DNA from 4 places in the Paenibacillus sp. FSL F4-0125 genome. Region 1 is predicted to be linked to each of the others. Evidence: riboswitches for the same ligand, from Rfam matches in the RefSeq annotation. Region 1 holds a riboswitch; each other region holds the start of a gene.
What was found. Region 1 has a riboswitch for cyclic di-GMP ahead of NST74_RS20365 (thiamine pyrophosphate-binding protein). Riboswitches for the same ligand answer to the same signal wherever they lie in the genome.

Region 1 (4,217 bases):
CATCGCGAATGTATCTCATAGTATTTCAAAAGGGGATTTTACAAGTAGAGCCGACGAGAACGGGTCTATGGGGGACGTAAGTCGTTCCTTTAATACTATGATTGACAAGCTCAAGAAGATTTTGACAGAAGCATCACAAATCACTCGTCAAGTTATGGATGCAAGCCGTGGAATCGAAGATAAGAATCAGAATTTGAAAATTGTCATGGCACAGGTAGCCTCTTCGTCTAACGAGCTAGCTCTTGGTGCAAATGAAATATCTACGGATATCGCTGAAATGACAGAATCCATTAAAGATATTGAGAATAAAGTATCCAATTATACGAACTCAACAAAAGAAATGAACAGACGTTCAATACATACATTAGAGCTAGTTGAACAAGGACGCCAATCCGTTGATACGCAAGCTGAAGGCATGCGTAAAAACATCCAGGCTACTCAAAAAGTAGCTGACACTATCGAAGCCCTTTCTCAAAATGCTCGCGGAATTACGATGATCACAAAGACCATCACTGAGATCGCTGAACAGACCAACCTGTTATCACTAAATGCTTCCATCGAAGCAGCACGTGCAGGAGAACATGGTCGAGGATTTGCTGTAGTCGCACAGGAGGTTCGCAAGCTCGCTGAAGAATCAACGGCTTCAACGAAGGAAGTCTTTGGCTTGGTTCGGAGCATCGAAACTGATATTAAACAAGCGATTGATAATATCGCTATCAACGAAGAAGTCGTACAGGTACAGAATGAGATGATCACTCAATCTGCTCATATCTTTGCTCAAATCGTGCAAAGTGTACAGTATATTACCGAGCAGATCTCCTCCTTCTCTGCCGAAAGTGATCTTATGTTGGAAAGTGCATTGAAAATCTCTAGTGCAATCGAGAATATCTCTGCGATCACGCAGCAAACCGCTGCCGGCACCGAAGAAGTATCAGCCGCTATGAATGAACAAATTAATGCCCTGCAGTCCGTTGCAGAAGAAACTGAGAAAATGACTCAGGCTGTATTTAATCTACAAAAGACGATCCATATTTTCAAGTTTTAAGTGACGTCCAAATCATATAAACAAATTCAAAAACTGCCCCTAAGCTTAGGCTTAGTAGCAGTTTTTTTATATCTATTATTTCATAGGTTCGACAAGACTTTCGTCAAAATTCGAGTTAATTTGCGATAATATATTGACAAAGAGTGTCTAGGAATATATTGTAAAGGAAAATTCTTCTTATAAATTTTTAAATTAATATTGGCAAAATCTTCGAAAGAGGATGACGCAAAACCATGGATCTACAGCCTCATTTTTAATCTGAGGCCATGACTGCCAGGTTGCTGAAAACCAAGACGACTGGACTTTTGTTCAGTCTCTATGGCGATTTATGCTACCAACCTGTGCCCTATTTTAGAGCACAGGTTTTCTAGTGTTTGGTTTTAAAATAACAATCAACTTGTGAGGTGTATTTTTTGAAGACAGTCGCAGATTACATGTCGGAAGCACTACGGAACCTTGGAGTTACCCATTCCTTTGGTATCATCGGAAAATCCATTTGTCCTATCGTTCTTAAAATGGTAGATTACGGTATTGAATTTATCCCTGGAAGACATGAAAGCAGCTCAGGCTTCGAAGCGGCCGGATATGCGCTGAAAACTGGAAAACTAGGTGTAGCTTTTGGTACTTCAGGTCCTGGTGGAACAAACCTATTAACTGCAGCAGCACATGCTAAGGCTAACAACCTACCTGTCCTATTTATTACTGGCCACCAATCTATTAAAGAGCTTGGAATTCCCCAATGTCAGGACTCCACCTCTTTTCTAGCGGATTTAGCTGATATGTTTAGACCTGCCACCTTATATAGCAAGCTTATTGAACGTGGAGATCACTTTAGCACAATCTTTAATCATGCCATATCCATTGCTTTGAGCGGTAATCGTGGTCCCGTTCACCTTTGTATTCCCTTTGATGTACAAACGGAATTACTAGAGGAATGTAATATTGTAATCCCTGAACGCGAATCACTGGTTAGCCATGCTAATATCGACCGTGTACTAGATGCTATAAATAACTCAAAGAATCCAATTATTATCGCGGGTAAAGGCGTTAACCGCTCAGGAGCACATAGTGAGCTAATTCAATTAGCGGAAACATTTAATATTCCTGTAGTTACATCTCCAGGTGGTAAAGGGGCTTTAGCTTGGGATCATCCACTCTATCACGGTCCAATTGGAGTAGGCGGTTGTACCCATGGGGATGACTTGCTGAATCAAAGTGATCTATTTATCGTTCTCGGGTCACGTTTAAGTGATATGACTATTTGTAATCTTAAAAGGGAAAATCACCCGGCAACATTAATTCAGTTTGATAGTGATCCGACTTTTGTCGGAAAAATATTGTTCTCTAAGACGATTCCAGTGACTGGAGATCTACGCGACAATCTAGTTTGCTATCTCAATAACATTAACACGAACAACATCACAAAACGCGAAGCACCGATAAATTCCGGATATACCGAAGAACCTCCGATTTTACCAAACCTTTCACTTGCATCGGTCTTGAGTACGATGAGTGATTTGATTCCTTATAACAGCACAGTCTTTGTTGATGATGGAAGTCACGGTTTCCATGCTGCGAAATGGTACAAGGTTAAGAAACCTGGCAGTTTTGTCTTCGATGCTTACTTTGCTTGTATGGGTAATTCCATCGGGATGGCAATTGGTGCAAAGGTTGCTGCTCCAGAAGAAACGATCTTCTGCATTACAGGAGACGGCTGCTTTATGATGCTAGGCGCAGAGATTAACGCTGCTGTCTGCAAGGATATTCCTGTCATATTCATTGTTGTGAATAATAAACAGCTAGATATGGCTCTAAAAGGTATGGAAAAAACTACAGGACGTATTGACGGAACGATCTACGAAGTCCCTATGGACGCTGTGAAATTCGCAGAATCACTAGGTGCTACGGGTTATAAATGTGAGACAGCTGAGGAGTTCGAAACAGCTATCAAGGACGCTGTTGCCATCAACCGTGTTGCCGTCATTGAACTGCTAACAGACCGTGATGAGGTCCCTCCGACTGCTCATCGTACTTTGAACCTAAATTAGGAGGTCAATTATGAAAGACAATGTAAACAGTGGTCTGAACCACTTCACGAATCTCTCAGGAGACTACGGAGCTAAGGCACTGGCTCCGATTAAAGAACATTTCCCCGATTTGGCTGAATTTATTATGGGGAATGCCTACGGCGATATTTTTCAACGCAACACAATCGAAGCTGACTGGAAGGAAATCGCAGTTATCTCTGCCCTGATTTCGATGGGTCAGTTTGATCAATTGGGTGTTCATTATGTCATGGCTCTTCGTGTGGGAGTCACTGTAGAACAACTCAAAGGGATTCTATTACACTTAGTACCCGCAATAGGGGCACCTAGAATCATTACCGCTTTTAATATCCTTCTCGAAACGATTGAAGAAATAAAGTAACTATATGCCGGATGGCAAAATGTAGCATTTGTTATTGAATATTAAATGTTGCAACACAAAAAGCGGCAGGCCAAGGATAATCCTTAGCTTGCCGCTTTTTGTGTTAATCTGTGATGGGGACTTTAGGACTCACTGGCAAAGGACAAACCTTTCTCCGTGAGCGCACTCCGTAATTGGTTAAGCGCCTTAGGTCCCATCCCGTGTAACTGCAGAAGCTCTGACTCAGTGAGCTTACTGATTTGGTGAATCTGTGTATACCCAGCACCATGGAGTGCTCGAAGCGCAGGCTTGGCCAATCCAGTCGGAAGATCTGATTCTGATTCGCCAAGCATTCCTGCAGGATCAGTTTCTATATTTCTGTTCTTAGACATATGCATCTCCTTGATCACTGATATCCTTCATGTTTCTCCCAGCCCATGGTACGCGCTACAGCGTCTTTCCAGGCGTTGTAACGTCGTTCACGCTCATCTATACCCATTACGGGTGAAAAGACCCTCTCAGCTTTGTTAAAGCTTTCTAGCTGCTCTCTTGTCCAGACTCCTGAGGTTAATCCAGCCAGAAGTGCTGCCCCCAGCGCAGTCGTCTCCGCATATGTAGTTCTAGTAACTTCACTACCGAGGATATCAGACTGGAACTGCATCAGCAAATCATTACGAACAGCTCCACCATCTACCCGAAGGCCGGTCAATGGCATGCCAGCGTCTTTTTCCATCGCCCCAATTACATCTCTAGACTGAAATGCTAG
Region 2 (4,217 bases), 3.9 Mb from region 1:
AATAGGAAGATGTAACGCTCCATAAAGCTTGTAGGAGGAATAAAGGTGAAAGCCAGATATAGTGTAATTGTACCCATGTTCAATGAGGAGCAAGTAATTAGCGTTACTTACGAACGTTTGAAAAAAGTAATGGACGAATGCGGCGATACTTATGAGCTAGTCTTCGTTAATGACGGAAGTCGTGATCGTTCAGCCCAAATGATTCGGGAGATCAGTGATCGAGATGAATGCGTCAAGCTAATTGACTTCTCGCGTAATTTCGGACATCAGGTAGCGATTACAGCTGGCATGGACTATGCAGAAGGTCAAGCGGTCGTTGTTATTGACGCTGACCTTCAAGATCCGCCTGAGGTCATTTTGCAAATGATCGAGAAGTGGAAAGAGGGCTATGATGTTGTGTATGCGAAGCGGCTGAAGCGCCGTGGGGAGACGATGTTCAAGAAGGTAACGGCGAAGCTGTTTTACCGGCTGCTCAGCAGCATGACAAGTGTGGACATTCCTACGGATACAGGCGATTTCCGTCTTATTGATCGTAAAGTATGTGACGTCTTACGGGGGCTCAAGGAGAAAAATCGGTATGTCAGAGGTTTGGTAAGCTGGGTCGGCTTTAAGCAGACGATGGTGGAGTATGAGCGGGAAGAACGTTATGCAGGTGAAACCAAGTATCCGCTCAAGAAAATGATTCGTTTTGCGCTAGATGGTATCACTTCCTTTTCCCATAAACCACTTAAGATTGCTACGTATGTTGGATTTTTTCTATCCTTTTCTAGCTTTCTCTATTTATTCTTCGTCTTATTTCAAAGAATCTTCTTCACATCATGGACGGTTCCAGGTTGGGCTTCCATTGTAGGCGTCAATTTGCTCTTTAATGGTATCGTTCTGATGCTGTTAGGTGTAATCGGAGAGTATATTGGACGGATTTATGACGAGTCTAAGGATAGACCGCTATATATTGTAAGTGAGACTAAAGGATATCCTAACGAGGAACAAGTGGATCGACGGAAGGACTACAATAATGTCAGATAAGAACTTACGCGCTGCATTTATACAGTTTCTTAAATTTAATGCCGTAGGTTTGGTGAATACCCTAATTGATTTCGTAATCTTCACATTACTGAACTCACTTGGAATGGTATATGCGTTGGCACAGGTGATTTCTTATAGTGCAGGGACAGCGAACAGCTTTATTTTGAATAAAAAAGTTACCTTCAAGGATCACAATCGTGGCAGTAAAGAGGGCTTTGATAAGGCTCAGTTGCTGAAGTTTATCATACTGAATCTGGTAGTGCTCGGAATATCGCTGTTGCTAATGCATCTGTTGACTGACAAACTAGGCATTCAAGTGTTGATCTCTAAGGTATTAGTAACGTTTGTGACGGTGATCATTAACTTCTTCGGAAGTCGTAAATGGGTTTTCTAAAGTGCAGTAGAACCAATCCACGGAGGTGAAAATCATGCGTAAATTCTCGTATGTGCTCATACTGGCTGGGATCCTTATCATGCTTTATCCAAAAGCTAACGAATGGTATAACGACTGGCAGCAGGAGAAGCTATTAGAAACGGCTGAACTGAGCACCATCGAAAGCACTCCACCACCTGATCTGAAGAGTAGATATGCCGAGGTCACTCAGCTACTAGCAGAGGAATCCGTTCTAGATGCACAGGCACAGCCTCAAGAAACAGAAAAGCCAGAACCGGAGATTGAAGTGGGCGGCAAAGTTATCGCATTAATAGAGATTGCTAAGATTGATCTGAAGCTGCCAGTATTAGAAGGAGCAACAAAAGCAAATATGAAGCATGCTGCGGCCCATATGAAAGAAACGGCCCCGCTTGGAGAAATCGGGAACGCCGCAATAGCTGCTCATAGAGCTAGAACTACGGGCAGATTGTTTAACAGATTGAATGAAGTTGTGGTTGGGGATGTAATCACGGTAAAAACGAGCGATCAGGTATATAATTACGAGGTTTATGATATTTCTGTTGTACTTCCCAGTGATGTGTCTGTTCTTGACGGGAATAACAAGGATAAGATTCTTACTCTAATTACGTGTGACCCACTAGTAGATCCTACACATCGTTTGATTGTTCATGCTAAGCTTACCTAATAGTAGATGAGAAATGACAAGAGAACTGAAATACAGAGAGATAACTATAAAATAATAGCAAAACTAGCAATTTTGTTCTTGTTTACGAGGATAAATATGGTAGTATAAGACTATAAAAGCTAAACACGATAAACGGCAAACCTATCGAAAGGTAGGGACGCAAAGCTAAAGGGCCTTCCCGAAAGGATGGCAGCCAGTTACCGAATGAAGAGGCTTTTTTTGTTTTTATAAAATATATAAGAATCTTAGATTCATATTTCTACTTGGACTGATTCTGTTAATTTGTCTAGTGAAATTAGAACAGATAGAGCTTATACGATAACGGCAAACCTATCGAAAGGTAGGGACGCAAAGCTAAAGGGCCTTCCCGAAAGGATGGCAGCCAGCTACCGAAAGGAGTTTTATCCGTGAAAAAGGTTTATTTTATGATGGTGGCGCTGTTCGTGCTGATTACTTCGGTTCCAGTAAGCACAGCTCAAGCTGCAAGTCCAGATTCAAACTGGTTGAATACATCCAAATTAGCTCAAGGTGTAATCGGTATTAACTACGATATTCCAAAAGATAAAAGAGTTAAGCTGATGATCACAAAAGATAACAGTAGCTATACATACAATTTATATGCTTCTGGACAAGCTGAGGACTTCCCTTTGCAACAAGGGAATGGGACTTATAAAGTTTCTGTTCTTGAGAATACAACAGGTAATAAATATAAGGCTCTCTATTCTGAAGTAGTAGATTTAACTATGAACGACTCAAATTCCGTATATTTGGGCTCCGTACAGAATGTGAAATGGAGTTCTTCTGATAAAGCAATCGTTAAGGCTAAAGAGCTTACAAAAGGTAAAACAACAGATGAAGAAAAAGTTAAGGCAATTTATAACTATGTAGTTGCTAATGTACAATATGATTATTCTCTTGCTAATAACGTAACAACAGATTACATTCCGAACATTAACAACACTTTGAATACTAAAAAAGGAATCTGCTATGACTATGCTTCTCTTTTTGCCGCAATGCTGCGTAGTGTAGATGTGCCTGCTAAATTGGTGATGGGGAATACTAGCTACGTTACGCAATACCATGCATGGAATGAAGTATTGATGGATGGGAAATGGGTTACTATTGATACCACGGTAGATGCATCGGCAGCGAAGAGTAAGAAGAATACGGATTTTATTAAGGCTTCAAGTAAGTATACTGCAGCAAAATACTATTAATTTGAAACGCTAGAATCATAACTCTATTAAATAAACAACCAGCTTAATTATTAAGCTGGTTGTTTATTTTTCTATTAGGGGTTGCTTTTCTATGAGTAGATAGGTTATTATAGTTAAGCGTTGTTAGACAGCGTACAGGCAATGTTTGAGAGAGTTATATAAACGGCTTTCGAAAAAAAGCTTGCATTACTGAGAACAACATGATATATTATAAGAGTTGCTGCTGAGACATTAAACGGCGCCAACGAGAACTTGATCTTTGAAAACTGAACAACGAGTGAGTAGGAAATCACGAAAGTGAAATCCAAAACTGATGAGTTTCACAGCGTATCTTACGCTTTTGGGATTTCATCGTGAGAATTAATTTTCTCGTCAGATGTTTCAAAATGAGCATATCGCTCTTTTCAATACTAATTGGAGAGTTTGATCCTGGCTCAGGACGAACGCTGGCGGCGTGCCTAATACATGCAAGTCGAGCGGAGTTATTTTGAAAGCTTGCTTTCAAAATAACTTAGCGGCGGACGGGTGAGTAACACGTAGGCAACCTGCCCCTTAGACTGGGATAACTACCGGAAACGGTAGCTAATACCGGATAATTTCTTTTTTCTCCTGAAGGAAGAATGAAAGACGGAGCAATCTGTCACTGAGGGATGGGCCTGCGGCGCATTAGCTAGTTGGTGGGGTAACGGCCCACCAAGGCGACGATGCGTAGCCGACCTGAGAGGGTGAACGGCCACACTGGGACTGAGACACGGCCCAGACTCCTACGGGAGGCAGCAGTAGGGAATCTTCCGCAATGGACGAAAGTCTGACGGAGCAACGCCGCGTGAGTGATGAAGGTTTTCGGATCGTAAAGCTCTGTTGCCAGGGAAGAACGTCCGGTAGAGTAACTGCT
Region 3 (4,217 bases), 4.0 Mb from region 1:
GACGACGGAGTCGGTGTTGGTGTTGCTTCAGACGACGGAGTCGGCGTTGGTGTCGCTTCAGACGACGGAGTCGGCGTTGGTGTCGCTTCAGACGACGGAGTCGGTGTTGGTGTTGCTTCAGACGACGGAGTCGGCGTTGGTGTCGGTGTCACGTCCGGCGTTGGTGTTGGCGTCACAGTCGGCGTTGGTGTTGGCGTCACGTCCGGCGTTGGTGTTGGCGTCACGTCCGGCGTTGGTGTTGGCGTCACAGTCGGCGTTGGTGTTGGCGTCACAGTCGGCGTTGGTGTTGGCGTCACGTCCGGCGTTGGTGTTGGCGTCACAGTCGGTGTTGGTGTTGGCGTCACGTCCGGCGTTGGTGTTGGCGTCACAGTCGGTGTTGGTGTTGGCGTCACAGTCGGCGTTGGTGTGTGTGTTGGTTTTGGTGTGTGCGTTGGTTTTGGTGTGTGCGTTGGTTTCGGCGTTGGTGTTGGTTTCGGCGTTGGTGTTGGCTTCGGCGTTGGTGTTGGCTTCGGCGTTGGTGTTGGCTTCGGCGTTGGTGTTGGCTTCGGCGTTGGTGTTGGCTTCGGCGTTGGTGTTGGCTTCGGCGTTGGTGTCACGGTCGGTGTCGGCGTCACACTCGGCGTTGGTGTCACGCACGGCGTCGGTGTTGGCGTCACAGCCGGCGTCGGCGTTGGCGTCACGGTCGGTGTTGGCGTCACAGTCGGCGTCGGTGTTGGCGTCACAGTCGGCGTCGGTGTTGGCGTCACGGTCGGCGTCGGTGTTGGTGTCACAGTCGGCGTCGGTGTCGGAGGTGGTTCCTCCCCTTCATATGGATACCAATGCATCTGTACCCCACCAGCAAATCCCTTTGCAATCAGTGTCCCATGCAGTTCACCAGAATTATAAGTTACTTTCGCATGCGGAGCTAGGATAGTTCCTTCTATCGTTAAACTTCCTATGTTTACAGTGCTAGCTTCATAAAAATTAAATAATACCTTGTTAAGGCTGCCTCCCCATATTTGAAAACTTGGAATTTCAACTGAACTTCCGCTAACGTTAACGATAACTGTGGCGTTATTTGCAATATTAAACTGTAAGCCATTGGCATTAGCGAAATCGGCAGCACTTAGATTAAGAACGTTAAATGATTCCGGAGCATCAATTGTTATTTTCCCATATTCCTTTTTGAAAGTTCCAACTGTAGCAAGTGAAGAGAATTCATTAGAACGTCCGATAAGAAATTGCTCTTCAGCATCAAAATCAATAGGCGTTCCTTTTCTCGCTGGTTCTTTAAGATCTACACCGTTGCTGGAAAAAACACCACCATAAACGGATGCTCCATGAATAGTACCATTAGTAAAAGTAATGTCATTACCAGCAATAAGGACATCTCCACCTGGATTATCCTTGGATACGCCGTAATTCTGCAAAGTAATGTTACCTTTGGCGGCAAGGCGCCCATGAACCTGATCATTAGATTGTTTGAAATCCCCAAAAATAAAAGTATTAAAATTCCCTGCAATACCTAACACAGGTGTAGGAGTATAGGGAGGTACCTCCCCTGCTGCATTTACCAAATGCCCTCCGGAAAGCCCATTACCTACCATTAAAGTCCCCGCTAATACTAGTGAGAGTATCGGTTTTATTCTTCTTTTCAAAAAGCACACCTCCTAAATCTATCATTTATATCTAATCAAAATAATTACCAGAAACTCTAAAAGACCTAACAACAAAAAAGACCGCCAAAAAAGAAGTAGAATTCCCTTCTCATGGCAGTCGGACGGTCATAGTGTCCTTAAGACACTTTAGACTCCTGGACTTTGCGTCCCACCCTTTCGGACGGTTTGCTATTATCATGATTATATATGTATAGCTTTTGCAAAATAGAACCGGCAGCTTAAGCATCCTATTAAATAATCGTCTATGACTTTTAATACTTTCGAACTAATAATAGTTTAGCGCTCCGCCCCCACAAATGTCAATCAATTCCTTTTAATAATCATACAGATTAACCAGCACAAAAAAAGCACCTAAAGGCGCTTCACGCAAAAGTTTTTATTCAATTTTAAAGTAACTGTATATAGCCTAATATCGATATCCATAATGGAATACTAAAAATCAAACCAAATACCAATCCACGGCGGAGACTTCCTTCCTCTCTCATCCTAATTCTCCTTTTCATAAGCCTAAACCATTAATTTTTATTATTACAATTTTAATATATTTTATTCTTTCTATTTTCGTTGTGAATTTAATCACATTGGACTGGCTGTTTAGAAATACCATTGATTATTTTTGGGATATCGGGGTAGAATACGAATATACGTTCCCATTAGAGGTGATGAGATTCATGCATAGAGCTGAAAGCAGAGACAACATGCTGGTGAAATCTTATTTATTGCTTCCGATGATTTTATCAGCTTTCGAACGGGACTCCGCCATTTTATCTACACATTTACGAACGCCCGCCCCCTATCTGGAGGTTCTTGGAACCGCCGCGGCAGTAGCTACAGCAGATCTAAGAGATGTTCGTTCGGAAATGAGAAAACGGGGAATCAAGGTATATGAGCAGAACAGGCTCAACACAGGGATAGAAGCCAAATTTATATGTCGCGGATACCATGAACGAATGCTGCTGTTAAACGACATCGTTGCTGCACAAGCTGCTATTCATATGCGCAGATATCTCGGGCTGGATATTTCATCTTTTAAGAGCTATGAAGGGCAGTATCAGATTAAGTAAAGCCGCGTAAGGAGTTACGCCCCTCCCCCCCATTTCCATTAGCGAACAAAAAAATAGGCCTTACCATGGGAGTTGGCAAGACCTAAGAGATTTATACCACAAAACACTGGGGGGTGTTTGGTGTCTTCAATATATACCCCTAACCTGAAAATAAGATGATGCTCACATGAAAATCACATTAAAAACTTCAATTCGTCATTCAGGTTAGACGATAGTCACCGAAATCATATTCGTTACCTTCTACCCATTCCCTTAGGTCCACCTCAGACGTAACCTCATAACACCCCGTGAGCTGGCCTGTCGCAATAATAGCCCCTGTCGGTAAATTATTCGGGCTTAACAAGCAAATAAAACTAATTACTGTATGACGATTAAATAGAAGAGAGCTGCTAAAACAAACCGGTATAGAGCAAACCATTCCAATCGAAGTCGCTTAATCAGTTTGATGAACGTCACTACTGCAATCATTGCCACAAGAAAGGATGTCGCAAAGCCAATTAACATTAGAAGCAAATCATCAGAACTCAGCAAATCACGACTATCGTACAAATCTAACAAGCTTGCACCAAACATTACAGGTACAGAAATAAGGAATGTAAAATCTGCAGCGGCTTTTTGGCTAGTGCCAAACAACAGGCCGCCTGAAATCGTCGAACCTGATCTCGAAAATCCCGGCCATAACGCCAAGCATTGGAACAGACCAATTCCGAAAGCTTGTTTATAATTAATACCATCAATAGTATCAGCGGTTTCAGTTCGCCTATTCCGCGCTGCAATGATCATCAATACGCCACCAACAACTAGCCCGATCAAGACGGGGATTGGACCGAATAATTGGCTTTTTATGGTGTCCTTGAAGAGAAGATATAAGAGTAATGCTGGTAACATAGCCAAAACCATATGAATGACATTTAATCCTTTGCTTTTGGAAAAATCCATTCTAATCATATTAGCCCCAATCTCCAAATACCTTTTCCAGTAAAGAATTAGAACAGCCATCACTGCACCCAACTGTATAACAATTTTAAAAGTTATTGCAGCGTCTCCCTCAAAGCTAAGCAAATTTCCTGCTAAAATAAGATGTCCAGTAGATGATACTGGTAAAAATTCAGTTAAGCCCTCTATTATGCCAAGTATTATTGCTTTAATTACATCAGTCATCAGTGGATAGTCCCCTTTCGGAAATAAGATCATTTAATTTCCAGTATAAGGGAGACACGTACACTTACCCATCGATTAACATAACGATATTCAATACAGAATGACATAATTGTCACAATGAATTATTTCAGTCTTAAGTAACGGCTTATTAAACTATTATTTCCCGTTAGCATAACAACGGAATCAAAAAGTAAATTCAGACTGGATCAAAAGACCAGGCCCGCGTCCTCGATGATCCGATTCGATTAGGGTGTGCGTCTTATCAGACACTAGGTCTGTGCAAATGATGTCAAATCTTGTGGTGTAAGCACCTGGGGGACTTATGGTCTCACTC
Region 4 (4,217 bases), 4.2 Mb from region 1:
GAAAGCAAAAACGGAAGCGACTCCACCAACAGGTGAAGCTGCTCCAGAGAACATAAATAAAGAGCAACCTGAAGCCCCAGCCACTAACCCGGTCGATCCGGAAGTTGGTGAAGAGCCAACGATTCCACAAGATATACCACAGCAAAAGGTTCCTCAGGAGACGCCAAAGGCGGAAGCTACAACCTCTTCCCCACCGGCAGCAACACCAGCTCCTTCGGCCCTTCAACAAGACAAAGGTGGAGAATAATATGCGGATTAAAAAAATGATCAACAATACATTATCGAGCATCATGCTTGTGATCTTTATTCTGCTGGTGATAGCCGTAGTGTTATCCAAGGCCTCCGGCGGTGAACCTGCCTTCTTCGGATACCAGATCAAATCGGTACTCTCAGGTTCGATGGAGCCAGGGATTCAAACCGGATCGATTGTCGCTTTAAAACCCGGAGGAGATATGAATCGCTTCAAAAAAGGCGATGTTATCACCTTTAGAAATGAAGAAAACCTGCTCATTACTCACCGTGTTGTAGAAGCAACAATGAACAACGCTACTGGTGAAGCCATGTATCGCACGAAAGGCGATAACAATGATGCGCCTGATATGAACCCTACCAGTTCCACAAATGTTGTAGCTGAGTATACCGGGGTCACTGTTCCTTATGTAGGTTACGCTATGAATTTCGCAGTTTCCAAAGCTGGAAGTGTTGTGCTCATGATCGTACCAGGCTTGATGCTCCTGCTCTATGCCCTGTATTCATCATGGAAGGCTGTAGCTGCACTCGAAAAGAAAAATGCGGCTATACTGCCCACCTCTCCACCTCCAACTGAAATACAGTAATTCGTTGATTGTCCGCTTCCGCTTACGAACCGGAAGTTACAATATATAACTTTTATAAAAAAAACCACAAAAACCGAGGAGGAATTTTAATTATGGGTATCAAAAAAACATTGGGTCTTGGCGTAGCATCTGCAGCACTGGGTTTATCATTGATTGGTGGAGGAACTTTCGCTTACTTTAGCGACACTGCACAAAGCACCGCTACATTCGCAGCTGGTACACTGGATTTGAACTCTGATCCTTCTGTTATCGTTGATTTGAAGGATCTGAAGCCAGGCGATACGATCAAAAGAGACTTCAAACTAAAAAATGACGGTACACTTGATATCGGTTCGATCCTCCTCAAAACAGCTACCTCTATTAATGATGTAGGTGGTAACAACGGCGCTAACGATTTGGCAAAATTCATCAAAGTTAAATTCCTGGTGAATAAAGATAAAAGCGGCATCTTACCTGGTAGTGAAGAGAAAGTAGTTTGGGAAACTACCCTGGCCGATTTGAAGACTCAGACACCGGATCTCGTAAAAAATACTGGACTTGATGCAATCTGGGGTACTAGCGAAGCATCTGGAATTAAGGCTGGCACAAATGATAGCTTCACCGTTCAATTCGAATTTGTTGATAACGGCCAAGAGCAAAACTACTTCCAAAAAGATTCATTAACTCTGACTTGGGATTTCGTAGGTAAGCAAACCGCTGGATCCGCTAAATAATCTAATAAGTCTTCCATTCGAAGAGCAGCAGATTCTTATTCCGGAAAGCGGATAAGTAGATGCTGCTTTTTTCTTTACAATAATCTTTGTCGAATTTATTGATATTTGCTATACTAATAACAAAAATTACGGAGGGGCGTCAGCATAGTGCCACAAAATATGGGCCAACGTATCCAGCATCTCCGCCTAGAAAAGGGATTGTCCCTATCTGAGCTTGCGGACAGAGCGGATGTTGCTAAGTCGTATCTTAGCAATGTGGAGAGAAACATCCAATCCAATCCTTCAATCCAATTTATCGAAAAGATCGCCGACGCGCTTCAGGTATCCATCCACGCTTTGCTCTATGGAGAACCTAATGATGCTGAGGAATCACCTTTAGATTCGGAATGGTTCCGATTGGTGCAGGAAGCTATGGCCTCAGGCATAAGCAAACGCGAATTCAAGGAGTTTCTGGACTACCAGAAATGGCGCCTGGATCAGAAGGATTAATCCTTCCATCTGATCTGATAAGATCCTCTTCTACTCATACTATCAAGCATAAGCGCCTTCGTTCTCCTAAATGGACTGCGAAGGCGTTTTATATTCTACTAGAATATAAGGACAGTGTGTCATCTGAAACTTATAGCTGCTTAATATAAAGAAAAAAAGCACAGCGAGTTATCGCTGTGCTCATTTGATATGTAATGCTCTGAATGTATTACTGCACGGCTTGCACAGTCTTCTCATTTAAGAAGCGACGAATTTCATCTGCCTTTATGCCAGCCTTCTTAGCTGCTAATAATAAATGGACCCACTCTACGTCTAGATCAATGACCTGCTGTTCTTTGTTGCTTCCCTGGTTGGACTTGTCCAAAAAATCTCCTCCTAAGATTTTACGTCCCCAGGCAATCCGGCTGTCATAGTATTTCTACCTTAGACCCGCGACTTTGTGCCCCTGCCTTTCGGCAAGTTTACCTTTTACTGGACCCTTTACGTGAAAGGATCTACTTTGAAATATATGAAAAACGCTAACTGCAATAACATTATACTATACTAAAGTGAAAAAGTGTGTCGATTTCTGATTAGTTTTTCCATTAAAAAACAAAAAATAGAAGTTCTTTTATAGAATTTCCTGTCCTATTATCGCGATACTCGTCTTATTCATAAAATTATATAACCCAATATAATAATGCCCCATCCCCTATTTAGTTAAAATTAAGGATAATAGAATCATTTTAGTAGGCCTTTAGAATGGGTAATAAAAAAGAACAACTCTTTATTTAGTAGAACAAGCTAACCCATACCATTTTGCGAACGTATTAGACGAAAGAATGAATTGATTACATGTGTGGAAAGTAGCACAATAAGATGAGGAATGAAACCGCAATCATCACAGCTCCTACAAGCATTGACACAAAATGTCACGTATGGAGTTCATCCGTTGAGGAGGATGTATTCATGGCAGCCAAAGAGCCCTATAACGAATCCATTTGGAGTAAGTATTATGGACCCAATTTAGGCTACATTCAAGAAAGATACGAGCAATTTGTGAAAGACCCATCCACCGTAGAGAATAATTATCGCGAACTTTTTACAAATTCGGGTCCCCCACCATTAACACCGGATAGCGAACCGGCTCCACAGCCTCGCATTTCGGGAGACACCGAATGGCTTAGAAAAGCAGTAAGAGCTTCCAAGTTAATCGCTAATATTCGTATATATGGCCATATGGCCGCTGAAATTGATCCGCTTGAGCGGGACCACAATCCCATGGCTAAATATCTCGAACTTGAAACCTATGGGCTGACCCGTGAGGATCTGATCGCATTACCTGCCACACTCATTTGGGAGAATGCACCGAATGACGTGCATACCGGATGGGATGCTGTTCAGCGTATGCGTCAGGCATATACCAAAACTATCGCCTATGAATTCGGGCATGTGCATGAGGAAAAAGAATTGCAATGGCTGAATAGACAGGCAGAATCCACTAGCTCACCAGCACCTTTAAATAATTCAGAACGCAAAGAACTACTAAACCGCCTGATTCAAGTAGAGCAATTCGAAACCTTCCTCCACAAGACCTTTGTGGGCCAGAAACGTTTCAGCTTGGAGGGCAACGACGCTCTTGTGCCGATGCTCGATGAAATCGTACGCGCTGCTGCGCATGACGGTGCAGAGCATATTCTGATGGGTATGGCGCACCGCGGCCGTCTCAACGTTCTCGCACATATTTTAGGCAAACCTTATGATATTATATTTTCAGAGTTTCATCATTCTCCAAACAAGGAGCTCTTCCCTTCCGAAGGCTCTACAGGCATTAACTATGGCTGGACGGGTGATGTGAAATACCATCTCGGTGCAGACCGCGCTGTCCGTGAAGGAGAAACCGTACGCACAAGAATAACACTAGCGAACAATCCAAGTCACTTGGAATTCGTCAATCCTGTCGTGGAAGGTTTCACTCGTGCCGCTCAAGAGGATCGGAGCACTGCCGGACTGCCTAAGATTGATACCAGTAAAGCTATAGCAGTGCTAATGCATGGCGATGCTGCTTTTCCAGGTGAAGGGATTGTTGCAGAAACACTTAATATCGGCAAACTTCAAGGTTATCAGAATGGTGGAACGATCCATATCATTGTTAATAACCGGATCGGCTTTACGACCGAAAGTGAAGACTCCCGTTCTA

Region 2: it holds a riboswitch for cyclic di-GMP, as region 1 does, so the genes downstream of both, NST74_RS03150 (transglutaminase-like domain-containing protein) here and NST74_RS20365 (thiamine pyrophosphate-binding protein) in region 1, are expected to answer to the same signal.
Region 3: it holds a riboswitch for cyclic di-GMP, as region 1 does, so the genes downstream of both, NST74_RS02375 (choice-of-anchor A family protein) here and NST74_RS20365 (thiamine pyrophosphate-binding protein) in region 1, are expected to answer to the same signal.
Region 4: it holds a riboswitch for cyclic di-GMP, as region 1 does, so the genes downstream of both, NST74_RS01825 (anti-repressor SinI family protein) here and NST74_RS20365 (thiamine pyrophosphate-binding protein) in region 1, are expected to answer to the same signal.

What each region holds. Positions count from the first base shown of each region.
Region 1 covers NZ_JBBOZJ010000001.1:4,564,322-4,568,538, forward strand. The annotation lists gene NST74_RS20360 (methyl-accepting chemotaxis protein) at 1-1,045, shown strand, start outside; cyclic di-GMP riboswitch class I at 1,236-1,331, shown strand; gene NST74_RS20365 (thiamine pyrophosphate-binding protein) at 1,450-3,093, shown strand; gene NST74_RS20370 (carboxymuconolactone decarboxylase family protein) at 3,104-3,472, shown strand; gene NST74_RS20375 (DNA-binding protein) at 3,595-3,843, opposite strand; gene glpK (glycerol kinase GlpK) at 3,858-4,217, opposite strand, start outside.
Region 2 covers NZ_JBBOZJ010000001.1:694,413-698,629, forward strand. The annotation lists gene NST74_RS03135 (glycosyltransferase family 2 protein) at 46-1,026, shown strand; gene NST74_RS03140 (GtrA family protein) at 1,016-1,420, shown strand; gene NST74_RS03145 (class D sortase) at 1,455-2,105, shown strand; cyclic di-GMP riboswitch class I at 2,230-2,310, shown strand; cyclic di-GMP riboswitch class I at 2,419-2,499, shown strand; gene NST74_RS03150 (transglutaminase-like domain-containing protein) at 2,513-3,322, shown strand; rRNA gene NST74_RS03155 (16S ribosomal RNA) at 3,734-4,217, shown strand, end outside.
Region 3 covers NZ_JBBOZJ010000001.1:527,694-531,910, reverse strand. The annotation lists gene NST74_RS02375 (choice-of-anchor A family protein) at 1-1,637, opposite strand, end outside; cyclic di-GMP riboswitch class I at 1,748-1,838, opposite strand; gene NST74_RS02370 (hypothetical protein) at 2,330-2,722, shown strand; gene NST74_RS02365 (undecaprenyl-diphosphate phosphatase) at 3,080-3,883, opposite strand.
Region 4 covers NZ_JBBOZJ010000001.1:406,975-411,191, reverse strand. The annotation lists gene NST74_RS01845 (hypothetical protein) at 1-247, shown strand, start outside; gene sipW (signal peptidase I SipW) at 249-836, shown strand; gene NST74_RS01835 (TasA family protein) at 929-1,549, shown strand; gene NST74_RS01830 (helix-turn-helix domain-containing protein) at 1,709-2,038, shown strand; gene NST74_RS01825 (anti-repressor SinI family protein) at 2,247-2,402, opposite strand; cyclic di-GMP riboswitch class I at 2,430-2,514, opposite strand; gene NST74_RS01820 (2-oxoglutarate dehydrogenase E1 component) at 2,987-4,217, shown strand, end outside.